Regions from separate parts of the Tardiphaga sp. 619_E2_N8_4 genome, predicted to be linked through region 1. Evidence: riboswitches for the same ligand, from Rfam matches in the RefSeq annotation. Region 1 holds a riboswitch; the other holds the start of a gene.
The links. A riboswitch is a leader RNA that binds a small molecule or an ion and turns the genes downstream of it on or off. The one in region 1 is predicted to bind cobalamin.
Positions count from the first base shown of each region.

Region 2: it holds a riboswitch for cobalamin, as region 1 does, so the genes downstream of both, AB8A23_RS28290 (ribonucleoside-diphosphate reductase subunit alpha) here and AB8A23_RS14000 (TonB-dependent receptor plug domain-containing protein) in region 1, are expected to answer to the same signal.

Region 1 is NZ_JBPWQJ010000001.1:2,935,199-2,943,140, reverse strand. It holds gene AB8A23_RS14020 (hypothetical protein) at 580-750, opposite strand; gene AB8A23_RS14015 (hypothetical protein) at 970-1,212, opposite strand; gene AB8A23_RS14010 (O-acetylhomoserine aminocarboxypropyltransferase) at 1,350-2,645, shown strand; gene AB8A23_RS14005 (alpha/beta fold hydrolase) at 2,649-3,437, shown strand; cobalamin riboswitch at 3,484-3,687, shown strand; gene AB8A23_RS14000 (TonB-dependent receptor plug domain-containing protein) at 3,720-5,675, shown strand; gene AB8A23_RS13995 (FecCD family ABC transporter permease) at 5,669-6,694, shown strand; gene AB8A23_RS13990 (ABC transporter ATP-binding protein) at 6,691-7,473, shown strand; gene cobD (threonine-phosphate decarboxylase CobD) at 7,486-7,942, opposite strand, start outside.
Region 2 is NZ_JBPWQJ010000001.1:5,952,154-5,960,095, reverse strand. It holds gene AB8A23_RS28290 (ribonucleoside-diphosphate reductase subunit alpha) at 1-1,352, opposite strand, end outside; cobalamin riboswitch at 1,472-1,686, opposite strand; gene AB8A23_RS28285 (hypothetical protein) at 1,876-2,061, shown strand; gene AB8A23_RS28280 (GlxA family transcriptional regulator) at 2,068-3,033, opposite strand; gene AB8A23_RS28275 (HD domain-containing protein) at 3,200-3,841, shown strand; gene AB8A23_RS28270 (glycosyltransferase family 87 protein) at 3,813-5,009, opposite strand; gene ftsH (ATP-dependent zinc metalloprotease FtsH) at 5,175-7,091, opposite strand; gene tilS (tRNA lysidine(34) synthetase TilS) at 7,325-7,942, opposite strand, start outside.

The DNA.
Region 1 (7,942 bases):
ATCCCTATATAGATTATATTCCCCTTTGTCCGGCCCCGATGAGAGGGGCGAGCGCGATCGTCACGTTCGCGGGGCTGGATGCGGTGGACGCCGGAGATGCGGCGTTACGCGGTTCGTGGGTGACGTCTGTCTTTGGGCAGGACGGATCTGCGCCAGCACTGCCACTGGCAAGGAGACGGCTGGCCTTGAGATGGAAAGAGCCCTGGACAGCGTGACGGACGACCAAGTCAAAACGTGTCCGGCCTATTCGCTTGAGGCTCCCTTCCCATCGCCTTGGGACTTTAATTCGCGATCGGAGCGTTCGTCGAGGCAAAGTGCAAGCAACCGAAAAAACGCCGCAGGCGGAACGCTGGGCAATCGCTCGTGCTTCCGAAAGTCCTGATGCACTACCCCATGCGGAAGACCGCATTCGCATCAGGCCCAAGGGTGCATCGGGCACCCGGCGTTCCGCACGCCCTCTTTTCGAAGAGGGTCGAAGGAATGCTCATAGCTCGGACGCGCAAGCGCCGCGAGAATGCGAACGCATGTTTTCAGGACAGTGGCTGTTTGAAATTTGAATCCTGCAATGATGCGCTGCCGCTATCGTTCATCACTCAGCGGTGGCTTGAACGTCAGCGGTGATTCCATCGCACGCTGCCTCGCGCGATCCACGGCCTGTGCAAAATCCTGCGCATCGAACCACGGCTCATCGCGCATCAACGCATCCAGATCCTCGTTCCAGATCTGCGACACCTCGATATCGAACTTCATATTGTACTTCTGGCTGACAGCCTGAATTCCGTAACCGGTCACGGCCCATTGCTTGCCGAGCCAAAACACATCCCGATGCAGCACCACGTCTACGCCCAATCTCGTCCGGTATCGTACAGAGACGAAAAGAACCCCAACCTGATGAGGGTGAGGCTCTACTGAACCGGTCTAGTCCATCAAATTTTAGCAACATCGTCCAGCGTTGAGAACAACGCCGATCTAGATGCGACCATTCTCGTTCGGCGGCTGTGGATGCTGCGCCTTCTGCGCCCGTTCCGCATCGGCCTTGTTGGCCTCGTGGCGTCCGATCACGCACCCCGCAACGACGCCGACCTTGCCATGTCCTGCATAGTGGCCGGCGATTCCGCCAATGATCGCGCCTTTGATACAGCCTTTCGCCTCGGCCGCAACCGATGAAAACGCGAGACCGGCAACCGCAGTGCACAGCAGCAATTTCTTCATGATAACTCTCCCGCGTGATCGACCTCCTACAAGTCGCCACCCCGCGTTTCGTTCCATCAGTTGAAATATCGCCGACTCACACTCGCATCCGATTCGTGCCATAGATGGCGCAAATTGCGTCCAGGGATAAAACGACCATGCCAGCACCCAAACCGCCTGCTTTTGAAACGCTGAGTCTGCATGCCGGCCAGCATCCGGACGCGATCACCGGCGCGCGCGCCGTGCCGATCTACCAGACCACATCCTATGTGTTTCAGGATTCGGATCACGCTGCTGCGCTGTTCAATCTCGAACGTGCCGGCCACATCTATACGCGCATTTCAAATCCGACGACGGCGGTGCTGGAAGAGCGCCTCGCCGCACTCGAAAACGGCGTCGGCGCCGTGTGCACCGCGTCAGGCATGGCGGCACTGCATCTCGCCATCGCCACATTGCTCAATGCCGGCGATCACATCGTGGCGTCGTCCTCGCTCTATGGCGGCACCATCAACTTGCTGGCCCACACGCTGCCGCGCTTCGGCATCACCACGAGTTTCGTCAAGCCGCGCGATCTCGACGCCTTCAAGGCAGCGATCAAGCCGAACACGAAACTGGTGATCGGCGAAACCATCGGCAATCCCGGCCTCGAAGTGCTCGACATTCCCGCCGTTGCCGACATTGCCCACGCCGCGAAGATCCCGCTGCTGATCGACAACACCTTCGCGACGCCGTTCCTGTCGCGGCCGATCGAGCTTGGCGCCGATATCGTGATGAACTCCGCAACCAAATGGATCGGCGGCCATGGCATCGCTATCGGCGGCGTCATTATCGATGGCGGCCGCTTCGACTGGCACGCCTCCGGCAAGTTCCCGCAATTGACCGAACCCTATGCCGGCTATCACGGCATCGTCTTCGACGAACAGTTCGGCACTGCCGCCTTCATCATGCGTGCCCGTACGGAAGGATTGCGCGATTTCGGCGCGTGTCTCTCGCCGACCAATGCCTTCCAGCTGCTGCAGGGCGTCGAGACGCTAGGCATTCGCATGGAGCGCCACATGGCCAATACCCATGCGGTGCTCGCAGCGCTCACGGCCAACAAGGCCGTCGACTGGGTACTGCATCCGTCGCTGGAGAACCATCCGGATTACGAACTCGCAAAACGCTTGCTACCGCGCGGCGCCGGCTCCATCGTTTCCTTCGGCATCAAGGGCGGCCGCAATGCCGGGCGCAAATTCATCGAGGCGCTCAAGCTGACCAGTCACCTCGCCAATGTCGGCGACGCCAAGACACTGGTCATTCATCCCGGCAGCACCACGCATCAGCAGATGGACGCCGAGCAGCTCAAGGCCGCCGGCATCGGCGAGGAGCTGATCCGTCTCTCCATCGGCATCGAAGCCGCCGATGACATCATCGATGACCTCGCGCAGGCGCTGCGCGTCTCGCAGAAGGGCTGAGCGATGCAACTCACCGTCAACGGTCACGAGACCTATATCGCGAATGGTGGCCGCACGTTCGATCCATCCCTCCCAGTCGTTGTGATGATCCATGGTGCCGGCTTCGATCACTCGACCTGGGCGCTGCATACGCGCTGGTTCGCGCATCATGGCTTCGCCGTACTAGCGCCGGATCTGCCCGGCCATGGTCGCTCGAAAGGTGAAGCGCTCACGACCATCGCCGATCTCGCCGACTGGACCGCAGCATTGATCGATGCAGCGGGCGCAATGACGGCGCGGCTGATCGGCCATTCCATGGGCTCGCTGATTGCGCTGGAGACCGCAGCGCGGCATCCCGGTAAAGTCACGCGCCTCGACCTGATGGGCACGGCAGGGACGATGACCGTCGGCCCGGATCTGTTGAAGGATGCCGAAGCCAATCAGCATTCCGCTATCGATATGGTGTCGATCTGGGGGCTCGGCTTTCGCGCCGAACTCGGCGGCAGCCTCGCGCCGGGGTTGTGGATGCATAGCGGTGCGCAGCGCGTGCTCGAAGCCACAAAGCCGGGCGTGTTGTTCGCCGATCTCAACGCCTGCAATACATACCAGAATGCGCTGACTGCTGCAGGCCAGCTTGATATCCCGGTCACGCTCATCCTCGGCGAGCGGGACATGATGACTCCCGCCAAGGCCGGCAAGACCCTGGCCGCCGCATTGAAAAACGCCCGCACGGTGATTCTGCCCGGCACTGGCCACATGATGATGGTCGAGCGCCCCGACGACGTGCTCGCCGCGCTACAGCACGAGCAATAGAGTCCACAACGCGGTGATGGCTGTTGCACCGCGCGGCGCGCTGTGCTTCCTGTCTGTCGTTATCGGTGCCTCCGCGAGGAGGTGAAACGGGAATGCGGTGCGGGGAAATATCCCCTATGCCGCGGCTGCCCCCGCAACTGTAAGCGGCCATTCCGGGTCCACAAAGCCACTGAATTTGCATCGCAGATTCGGGAAGGCGGACCGGGAGACCACCGCGAGCCAGGAGACCGGCCGGTAACGAGTTTCACACTCGTTCGACGGTGGGTCGACGGAAGGGGTTAAATGACTATCCGGAATTTGGCCGCAGGCACTGCGGCCGTTGTTGTTCTGTCCTGCTCTCACAGTGCTGCGCATGCGCAGTCCAGTGCCGAGCAGCTCTCCGAAATCGTAGTGACGGCGGACAGAGCACCCGAACAGCTCAATCGCACTGGCAGTTCGATTAGCGTGGTGTCAGGCGAAACCATTGCGACCAGCAATCCCGGCTCGCTGGTCGATGCGCTGCGCACCGTGCCTGGCCTCGATATCAGCGAAAATGGCGGCCCCGGCGGCACCGCGAATGTGCGCCTGCGCGGCGGCAATACCGGCCAGACCCTGGTGATGATCGACGGCATCCGCGTCAACGATCCCACGGCTGCATCGGGCGACTTCGAATTCGCCATGTTCACGCCCTCCGCCATCGAGCGCATCGAGGTCCTGAAGGGGCCACAGAGCGCGCTCTATGGCTCAGACGCCATGAGCGGCGTGGTCAACATCATCACCAAGAAGGGCTCCGGTCCTGCGCAGGTCAATGTCCGCACGGAAGCCGGCAGCTATGGCACCGTCATGACGCAGGGATCGCTGACCGGATCCAACGGTCCGTGGTCCTATGCCTTCACCGGCGGCGGTCAGCACAGCAACGGTTTCTCGCGTTACGGTTATCGTATCCCTGCCCTCGAAGCACGTTTTCCGAATCTCGAAAACGACAGCTTCGATCGCGTCGGCGGCTCGGCGCGCATCGGCTACGATGCAGGCGAAGGCATCCGGCTTGAGTCAGGCATCGTCCATTCGTTCACGCGCTCGGCCTATGATGCAGCAACGGGAACGCTTCCGGATACGCCGTCAGCGGCGACGCGTCTGCTGCAAACCGTCTATGGACGCGTCGGCATCGATTCATTCGGTGGCATTCTGACTCACAATGTCACCGTGTCGAATACGCACACCGAGCGGATGTTTGACGACGTCAGCTATCGCACCAACAGGTTGCCGGCAAACACCACCGAGAAAATCTCCGATTATGTCGGCAACAGTCTCGGCGCCGAATATCAGGCGACCCTGAAGCTCGGCGCATTCGGCTCCCTCGTCTATGGTGCCAAGACACAGACCGAGACCGCGCAGACCTACAGCACGAATATCTCGCCTGTTGCCGGCCCATTGACGCCGCTGCTAGCCAAACAGCAGGACACCAACTCGATCTTCGCTTTGTGGTCTGTGCCGATCGGTGAACGGCTCAACGTCACGCTCGGCGGCCGGGTCGATGACGTCGTCGACGTTGCCCGCTTCGAGACCTGGCGCGCTACGGCTGCCTACAACATTACAGAAACCGGCACCAAATTCCGCGCCAGCGCTGGCACCGGCGCAAAAGCGCCGACGCTGTTTCAGCTTTACGACACGACCTACGGCAGCAGAAACCTGACGCCGGAAACCAATTTCGGCTATGACGCGGGTATCGACCAGAGCCTCTTCAACGGCCGCGTCGTGCTGTCGGTCACAGGCTTTTCCACCGATTACAGCAATCTGATCAACTTTGTCTCCGATGCGTCCCGCCCGCTCGGCTATTACGTCAACGTCGCCCGCGCCGAGACCAGCGGTCTCGAAGTCGGCGGCAATGTCGATGTCATTCCGGGCTGGGTGAAATTCAACGTAGCCTACACTTACCTTCACGCACAGGATCTCAGCACCGACACCGTGCTGGCACGTCGTCCCAAGAACTTCGCCCGCTTCGCACTCACGATCACGCCCACCGACAAGTGGATGATCGAGCCGCGTGTCACCACGGTGTCGAAGCGCTTCAGCAGTGCCAATCAGGTCGGTCAGGTGGATGCCTATACCCGCGTCGACCTCTATACCGAGTACAAGATCGATGCGAACTGGAAGGTCTTCGCCCGCGGCGAGAACATCCTGAATGAGCATTATCAGGAAGTGCTGAACTTCGGCACCACGGGGCCTGCGGCTTACGCAGGCTTCAACGCCACATGGTGAGCATAGCGCCAGCAGCACGGCGCCGGACGATCGCGACCATCGCGCTCGTCGGCCTCGTCACGCTGCTGGCACTGGGCTCGCTCGGCACGGGACCTGTCAAACTCTTGCCGCTGACGGTGCTCGATGCACTGTTCGGCGGCGGCAGCGACGTGCATCAGATCATCGTGCGTGAAATCCGCCTGCCCCGCGCGATTCTCGCACTTGCCATCGGCGCGATCCTCGGCCTGTCCGGTGCCGCGCTGCAGGGCTTGCTGCGCAATCCCCTCGCCTCGCCGTCGCTGTTCGGCGCGCCGCAATCCGCGGCCTTCGGTGCGGTGCTGATGATCTCGCTCGGTTTGGCCGATGTCCGCTCATGGGCGCTGCCTGTTGCCGGCATCACGATGGCGTTCCTGTCGGTGTTCGTGCTGCTCGGCATCGCCGGCCGCAATGCGGGTCTGCTGTTGCTGATCCTCGCGGGGCTTGCGATCTCAAGTCTCGCAGGTGCTGCGACGGCGCTGGTGATGAACCTGTCGCCCAATCCCTTCGCCGCACTTGAGATCGCCTTCTGGTTGCTCGGCTCGCTGGAAGACCGTAGCTTCCGTCACGTCACCCTGGCGCTTCCGTTCATTGTCGCTGGCGCAATTATCCTGATGAGTCAGCGCTCGGCCTTTCGTGCATTGAGCCTCGGCGAAGAAACCGCACAGAGCCTCGGTGTCCATGTGAGCCGCCTGCGCCTGCTGGTGATCCTCGGCGTCGCGCTCGGCGTTGGCGGCGCTGTCGCGGTCACCGGCACGATCGGCTTCATCGGCCTTATCGCGCCACATCTGATGCGCCCGATCATCGGCCATGATCCCGCGCGACTACTAATTCCGAGCGCGCTGACCGGCTCGGCGCTGTTGCTCGCCGCCGATATCGCCGTGCGCATCATTCCATCGACCACAGACATCAAGGTCGGCGTCCTGACATCGATCATCGGTGTGCCATTCTTCCTCTATCTCATCATGCGCGAGCGGCGCGCTCTGGGCGGAGGCGTCGCATGACCGATCAGGCGCTGCTGACCGCGAGCAATCTGAGCGTCACGCTCTCCGGGCGCGAGGTGCTGCACGATGTCTCGCTCTCGCTACACCGACAGCACCTCGTCGCCCTGGTCGGCCCGAACGGCGCCGGGAAGACGACGCTGCTGCGCGCACTGGCAGGATTGCAATCGTCCACCGGCGCTATCCATGTCGCGGGCCATACACTGGCGTCCTTGTCGCTACGCGAGCGCGCAAAGCGCTTTGGCTATCTGCCGCAAGGTCATGTCGTGCATTGGCCGCTCGACGTAAAGGACGTCGTCGCTCTTGGCCGCTATCCACATGGCGCGACCGATCCGGCGCGGCTGACATCATCGGACAAGGCTGCGGTCGAGCGCGCAATGCTGGCAACGGACATCGTCGCCTTTGCCGATCGGCGTGTGACCGAACTCTCCGGCGGCGAACGCAGCCGCGTCGCGCTCGCCCGCGTCCTCGCTGTCGAGGCGCCGATCGTGCTGGCGGATGAGCCGACCGCATCGCTCGATCCGCGTTACCAGATCGACGTCATGAAGAACCTCCGCGATGTCGCCGACAGCGGCGTGCTGGTGATCGTGGTGACGCACGATCTCGGCCTCGCCGCGCGCTTCGCCGATACGGTGCTGGTGATGTCCGACGGGCGCCTCGCTGCGCAGGGCGCGCCGCGACAGGCGCTGTCCGATGACATCGTCGCCGATGTCTTTCGTATCAGCACCTATCGCGCCGAACACCGGAACGAAACGATTATCCTGCCCTGGGCGGGAGTCTGAGCGATGTGGCGGCTATTTCGCCAGCGCAGCAGCAAGCCGGCTCAGAGCAGCCGTATCGGGCGGCAGGCCGAAGCGCAGCAGCTCATGGCTCCAGTCGAAGTGGCGGCACCAGATCTGCTCCCGGGCCAATGCGGCATGCCATTTCAGGGCGTCGACATGTCGCGCCAACCTGTACAGCGGCGTGCCGCCGACAATCTCGAAACCGGCATAGGCCAACACGTTGTCGAGCTTGATGCTCTGCGCGACCAGCGCGACGCGAGTCTGCGTGGCCCAGCGCTCGTCGCGCAAAGCGGCCGCACCTATGTACAGTGCCGGACCGGAACAGGCCCATGGGCCCATAGCAGTCGCGATGCGCTGCGCGATCAGCGGCGCCGCAAGCGCGAAACCGAGACGCAGACCCGCAAGGCCGTAGAATTTTCCGAAGGAGCGCAGGATCACCACTGGCAGTGTCGCGCACAGGCCGACTGCG
Region 2 (7,942 bases), 3.0 Mb from region 1:
TTGCCGCCCTGATTGACGGCGATGGCCGTATCGTTGGCGACCTTGAGGAATGGCACCACGCCCTGGCTCTCGCCATTGGTACCCTTGATATGCGCGCCGAGACCGCGCACGCGCGTCCAGTCATTGCCGAGACCGCCGGAATATTTCGCCAGCAGTGCGTTGTCCTTCACCGACTTGAAGATGCCGTCGAGATCGTCCGCCACCGTGGTGAGGAAGCAGGACGACAGCTGCGGCCGCTGCGTACCCGAATTGAACAACGTCGGCGTCGAGGCCATGAAGTCGAACGACGACAGCAGGTTGTAGAATTCGATGGCGCGGGCTTCGCGGTCGATCTCGCGCAGCGCGAGGCCCATGGCAACGCGCATGAAGAAGGCCTGCGGCAGTTCGATGCGATTGCCCTGCACATGCAGGAAGTAGCGGTCATAGAGCGTCTGCAATCCCAGGAACTGGAACTGAAGGTCCCCTTCCGGCTTTAGCGCGGCGGCTATGCGCTTGAGATCGAAGCGCGCGAGTTCGGGATCGAGCAGCTCGGCCGCAATGCCGGTCTTGATATAGGCGCCGAAATATTCGGCGTAGCGCGTGGTCATGTCGGCCTGCGACGCGTTGGTCGGAGAGCCGTGCACAAAGGACAGGACTTCGGTGCGCAGTTTGTCGAGCAGCAGGCGGGCGCTGACAAAGGTGTAGTTCGGCTCCTGCTCCACCAGCGTGCGCGCGGCCATGATGCCGGCCAGTGCCAACTCATCCAGCGTGATGCCGTCATAGAGATTGCGGCGGGTTTCCTCCAGCACCGGGGCGGCATCGACGCCATCAAGGCCGGCGCAGGCCTCGTTGACGATCAGCGCGAGACGCGCCGAATCGAGCGGGGCGCGGGTGCCGTTGGTGAGCGTGACATGCAGCACCGGTGCGGTGGAGACGAGCGCCGGCCTGGCGGCCAGTTCTTCGGCGCGAGTGCGAGCGCGCTCCTCGCGGTACAGCACATAGGCACGGGCCACCTTGTGGTGCTCGCTGCGCATCAGCGCCAGCTCGACCTGATCCTGGACGTCCTCGATATGGAAGGTGCGGCCTTCGCCGACGCGGCGCGTCAGTGCGGCCACGACTTCGCCGGTCAGTTGTTCCACCGCCTCATGGACGCGGCGCGAGGCCGCTGCCGTGTGGCCCTCGACCGCGAGGAAAGCCTTGGTCATGGCCACGGAAATCTTGCCCGCATCGAACGGCGACACCGTGCCGTTGCGTCGGATGATCTGCATCGACGGTTCGCGCGCAGGCGCAGCGAGCGTTTCCGGCGAGAGTTGAATCAGCGGCGCATGAGCCGCATCGCGTCCGTTAGACAAAACAGAAGATGAAGTAGGCATCGGCAAGACCCCGTGTGATGCATCAAGCAATGGGGGCTGGGGCCGAAAGGACGCTGCAAAATACACGGCGGAGATCCGCCGGCATTGCCTGCAAGCGACCGCTGGGACACCCCGCCCATGGACGTTCTGGTGTCGCGGCAGGTCTCCTGGCTCGCAGGTCAATGTCTGTTTCAGCCTTCCCGATGCTTGCGCATCAGTGACTTCAATCGAAACAGACTCACTGCTTACAGTTGCGGGGGCAGCGCCGGAATATGACGCAAAACAGCGTCTTTACCGGCTTCCCTCTTAGCCACCAAGTCTTGCGACAGGGCGGACCGTGACGTCTACATTTGGTGTGACCCGCGGTGAAGTGTCAAGCGAGCATTGGCGCCGAACGCAACAAATTCGGTAGGGCTGTTGGTTCAGTGGACAACCGCTTGCGTGGCGGAAACCGCGGGGTCGTTGGCGGTTTCTGCACGATGCGATTCGTTGCCGCCGAGCACCGCGAAGCGCAGAACATCGTGATCAACCGATGGAGGGTGCGATGCGCGACCTGATGACGACCACTGAAAGGATCAACTTCAACGATTTCGTGGAGCACGCAGGCGCGCTCACGGCGTTCGAGACGACGGAGCAGATCGCCCGGCGCCGCCTCGACGAGATGCTGAACGAAGCGCTGATGGACAGCTTTCCTGCGAGCGATCCGATTTCTTCGCTGCAACTCGCCTGAGCAGAATCAAACCGCTCGAAAGCTGGCCCGATACTGGCTGGGCGTCAGACCCAGCCGTCGCACGAAAACCTGACGCATATGTTCGGCGGTGGTGAAACCGGATTCATAAGCCACCACCTTGAGCGGCAGATCGCTGCCTTCGAGACGGTTACGCGCCGTGTCGATCCGGGCGCCTTCGACAAAATCCGCCGGCGTCATCTTTGTTTCCTGCTTGAATACCCGCGCAAAGGTGCGCGCACTCATGCCCGCAACCTCGGCCAGTTCATCCACGCTGTGCGCGTCACGCAGATGGGCCATCACATGCGCGTGGACCCGCGCGATCGGAGAATGCGGCTCGGCCGGCGGTACCAGATAGGGACTGAATTGCGACTGGCCACCCTGGCGCTGCGCCACCACAACCAGACGCTTGGCTACGGCCAGCGCGACATCCGCGCCATGATCTTCCTGGACCAGGGCAAGACCCAGATCGATGCCTGCGGTGACGCCGGCCGACGTCACCAGCGCGCCGTCACGACTATAGATGCGATCGAACTCCACATGCGCTTTGGGGAAACGCAACGCCAATAGCGGCGCATTCTGCCAGTGCGTCGTCACAGTCTTGTCGTCAAGCAGGCCGGCATGACCAAGCGCAAATGCCCCGGTGCACACCGAACCGTAGCGCCCCGCCTCGAGCGCCGCATTGGCCAGCCACTCTGTAAGCTGCGGGTCAGCCTCTGCCGTCGGCAGGCCAGGCCCGCCGGCCACCAGAACCAGATCCCAGGGTTTGTTCGCATCACTGAACGCCAGATCGGCAGATATCCGCAGACCGTTCGATGCACGCAGCGGCGCGCAGTCTGCAGCGACAAGTGTGATGTCGTAGCCGTCGCCCGGCGCGACGAAGCCATTGGCCTCCATGAACACATCAAGCGGACCGGCTACGTCCAGCGACTGGACGCCGGGGAATATCGCAAGAGCAACAGTCTTCATGGTGATGCTTCATTCCATCGATGGCAGCGAACCCAGGCGTTACGGAACAGATAGTCGCCTTCCGGCAGGAAATCACGGACGAATGGCAGCTTTGCAGGGCGCGGCGCGATTGTGAGGACACTGCCCGCCGGCGACAACGGGCGCATCACAACAACCCTGCAAGGAGCATCCCATGAGCAAAACGATTGCCGGCATCAAAGTCCCCGACAGCGCCCTCGCCGGCCAGGTCGATCAATTGGTGCGCGATACCGAAAGCGATCTTCTGTATCATCACTCCAATCGCGTTTTCCTGTTCGGCGCGCTCGCCGGGCAGCGCAAGGGTCTCAAGGTCGATTCCGAGTTACTTTATGTCGGCGCGATGTTTCACGACATGGGCCTGCAGGCGCCCTATGCGAGCAAGGATGAACGTTTCGAAGTCGATGGCGCAAATGCTGCCGCAGAATTTCTGCGCAGCCACAGGATCGATGAGCGCGACATCGACGATGTCTGGGACGCCATCGCGCTTCACACGACACCGGGCATTCCCAAGCACAAGCGGCCCGTGGTGGCGCTCGTCACGGCTGGTGTTGAGATGGACGTCTTGGGTCTGGAGTACGACGCCTTCACCGAACATCAGCGCCATGAGGTCTGTGCCTGCCATCCGCGCGGCCATGACTTCAAGAACGGGATCATCGATGCGTTCGCTGCGGGAACGATCCACAAGCCGGACACGACCTTCGGCAACGTCAAGGCTGACGTGCTCGACCTCCGCGACCCCACCTACAAGCGCGGGAATTTCTGCAGCATCATCCTGAACTCGGCGTGGAGCGAATAGACTCCCGCACGCGCATGGCGATCAACGCTGCCACCAGCAGCGTTGCGCCAAAGCCTGTGGGAGCGCCGAGGAACGGATAGGCGATCAGCAGCGCAGCAGCGAGACCGAGCACCGGCAGTTCGTGACGGCGAAAGCCTTCCGCGAGACCTATACGGGCGATGAAGCCGATAGAAATCGCAAGCACCATCACGTCGTACAGGAAAAGGTAGGGCGTCGTGAGCAAGGCGCCGACTGCCAGCGCAGCGGCTTTCAGTTCATAGCGCACGCTGCTGCGCCACAACGGCACCAGCACCGCTACGACGGCACCAATCATGATCCACTGGAACATCCAGGCCAGCGGCTCGCTGCCGTCGAAATAGCGCACCAGTGCAAAGATGCTCTGCATCTTGCCCCATGGCGCTCGGCCTTCGGTGAGGAAGGCCTGCGAGAACATCGGCATCCAGTGAATAAATGCCTGCCAGCTCTCGGTGCCGAAAGCGAGCCACGACACCGCGGCCAGCAGCACGGTAGTGATGCCTGCGCTGACAAACGCCTTCCATTGCGACGCTGCGATCAGCATCAGCGGAAACAGGAAACCATATTGCGGCTTGTAGCTGAGCAGACCCAGACAGATTCCCGACAGGATCGGCCGCGTCGGCAGCAGCACCAGCATGCCGCCGATCAGCGCCGCGGTCAGAAATCCATTCTGCCCGACAAGGCCGTTGGTCATCACCACCGGAAAAGCCGCAGCCAATAAAAGGCCGAAGGGACGACCGACGATCGCACGCATCGCCGCCAGATACGGCACTAAGCTGACCGCAGCCCAGCCGGCAAAAGCTACAGCATAAGGCAGCTTTGCGAGCAGTGCCGCGATGAACAGGAACGGCGGCGGATAGTGCCAGGCGAAATTGCCGGGATAGCTCTGACCGAGAACCGCAATCTGGACCTTTTTCTGGATGTCCCAGTCATAAGCCCAAGCCGGATGACCATCGAGCACCAATCGCCCGGCAGACCACACATTGACGAAATCGGTGGGCGAGCCGAGGCCGTCTTCATAGATCCAGCCGCGACCGTAGAAGGTCGGGAAGAAGGCGAGATGCAGCATCGTCAGGATCGTGCAGACGATCAGCAGCGCCGGCGGAATAGGGCCACGCTCGGGTGTCGAAGTCATGGTGAGCGGCGCTGGCATAGGGTCCCCAATGCGCATCAAGGGCGCCGGGCGACAGTGCCGATGGAAGTTTGAGGAAGGTTTAAGTGGGACGTGGTCCCCGCATCGGGCCTCGCTCCATTCGAGCTACAGATAACAAAAAACGCGGCCTTTCGGCCGCGTTTTGCATGTTTACGTGTGACGACTTTACGCCTGCGGCTGCGGCTCCAGGCCACCGTCCGGACGCGGGCGCGGCTTGCCAGCGGGCGGCACAGCCGAAGTGCGCGGACCCGACGGCTCCAGCACCGACTCGCGGTTCGGCTTCTTGCCGTTCAGCAAATCCGTGATCTCGTCGCCCGAGAGGGTTTCGAATTCGAGCAAGCCCTTGGCCAGCGTTTCGAGGTCATCGCGCTTCTCGGTGAGGATCTTGGTGGCTTCGTCATAGCCTTCGGCGACCAGACGCTTCACTTCGGAGTCGATCTTCTGCGCCGTGGATTCCGAGACCGCCTGGGTGCGGTTCATCTGCATGCCGAGGAAGACTTCATCGTTGTTCTCGCCATACGACACCGTACCGAGTTCTTCCGACAGGCCCCAGCGCGTCACCATCATGCGAGCCAGCCGCGTGGCCTGCTCGATATCGGAGGACGCACCCGAGGTGACCTTGTTGCGGCCGAAGATCAATTCTTCAGCAACGCGGCCACCCATCATGATGGCGAGGCGCGAGGTCATCTGCTCCAGGGACATCGACATCTTGTCGCGTTCCGGCAGCTGCATGACCATGCCGAGCGCACGGCCGCGCGGAATGATAGTCGCCTTGTGGATCGGGTCGGTGGCGACGACGTTGAGGCCGACGATGGCGTGGCCGCCCTCGTGATAGGCCGTCAGCATCTTCTCTTCCTCGGACATCACCAGCGACTTGCGCTCGGCGCCCATCATCACCTTATCCTTGGCCTCTTCGAACTCGCTCTGCGTCACCATGCGCTTGTTACGGCGCGCGGCAGTCAGTGCGGCCTCGTTGACGAGGTTCATCAGGTCCGCGCCGGAGAAACCGGGCGTGCCGCGGGCAATGGTCTTGAGGTTGATATCCGGGGCCAGCGGCACCTTGCGGACATGGACCTTGAGGATCTGCTCGCGACCGACGACGTCCGGATTCGGTACCACGACCTGACGGTCGAAACGGCCCGGACGCAACAGCGCGGGATCCAGCACGTCAGGACGGTTGGTGGCGGCGATCAGGATCACGCCTTCATTGGCCTCGAAGCCGTCCATCTCGACCAGCAACTGGTTGAGGGTCTGTTCGCGCTCGTCATTGCCGCCGCCGAGACCGGCGCCACGATGACGACCGACGGCGTCGATTTCGTCGATGAAGATGATGCAGGGCGCATTCTTCTTGGCCTGCTCGAACATGTCACGCACACGGGATGCGCCGACGCCGACGAACATTTCGACGAAGTCCGAACCCGAAATGGTGAAGAACGGCACATTGGCTTCGCCCGCGACCGCACGCGCGATCAGCGTCTTACCGGTGCCGGGAGGGCCAACCAGCAGCACGCCGCGCGGGATACGTCCGCCGAGGCGCTGATACTTGCCGGGGTCGCGCAGGAATTCGACGATTTCCTGCAGATCCTGCTTGGCTTCGTCGACGCCGGCGACGTCTTCGAACGTCACGCGGCCATGCGCTTCCGTCAGCATCTTGGCGCGCGACTTTCCGAAGCCCATCGCCTTGCCGGCGCCGCCCTGCATCTGGCGCGACAGGAAGATCCACACGCCGATCAGCGCGATGAACGGCAGCCATGAGACGAGCAGCGACACGAACCACGGCACGTTGTCGCCCGGAGCCTTCGCGGTGATCGAGACCTTGGCGTCATACAGACGCTTGATCAGGGTCGGGTCGCTCGGGGCATAGGTCTGGAAGCTGGAGCCGTTGGTGAAGGTGCCGTGAATCTCGGGACCCTGGATTACGACATCGCGGACGTGATTTTGATCAACTTCGGTGAGGAGCTGCGAGAACGAAATGTCCTGCGAGGCGGTGCGCTGACCAGGATTCTGGAAAAGCGTGAACAGCGCCAGCAGCAACAAAACGATAATGACCCAGAGGGCAAAATTGCGCAGGTTCGCGTTCATCGATCTTCCTTCGTCGCCGCGCGAAATCGCGGCCTTATTCCCTTGTGGGTCGCCACAAGGGTTCACCCTGGGTCGGTCGGATACAATCTAGGTGCGACCGAGGGCGCTGCCAAGGGAACTGGGATGGACTATTTAACGCATCTACGCGCATTTCCGGTTCAAATAATGGCAGTGCTGACAGGGTTTTCCCACGGTGGTTAAGGTACTGTGGGGCCACAGGTAGCTCTTTGCACTCAATCGGCGCGGCGACGCCTGGGCGGCGCCGGAACGATTCTCAGGCGGTCCTGCGTCAGCGTGATCATGGCACCGGCGAGCGTCTGCTTCAGCAGAGTACCTTTCCCGCCCGATCGCGTGGCCTGAACGATGGCGAATACAAGCGTTTCGACCTTGCCGAGCTCGGCCGGCCCTTCGTGCCCGACCTGATCGATCATCCGCAGCAACAATCGAACGCGAATTTCCTCAGCCAGCCCCGCAAATGCTCCCGCATCGATGGCTTCAGGCATCTTGCCCGGGCTGTGCAGCGCCAGAAACCGCTCTGCCCCGTCGACCATCAGTTCCAGCGCCGCGTCGGCACGCCGCAGCCGCGTTGCCAGCCGGCCGAGGTTACGCGAATCGAAGCCCTCGGACGCCAGGGCCGGCATCAGAGCCCGCAGCCGCGGGCGGGTGTAGCTTGGATCGGAGTTACTGGGATCGGTCGCGAAGTCGATTTTCGCTTTGGTCAGTGTGGCAACAAGTTGCGCCTTCGCGATGTGCAAAAAGGGACGCGCGAGCTGGATACCGTCACGCTCGGTCAGCCGCGCCATGCCCGCGAGGCCGGCAATGCCGCTGCCGCGCGCCATCCGCATGAGGAG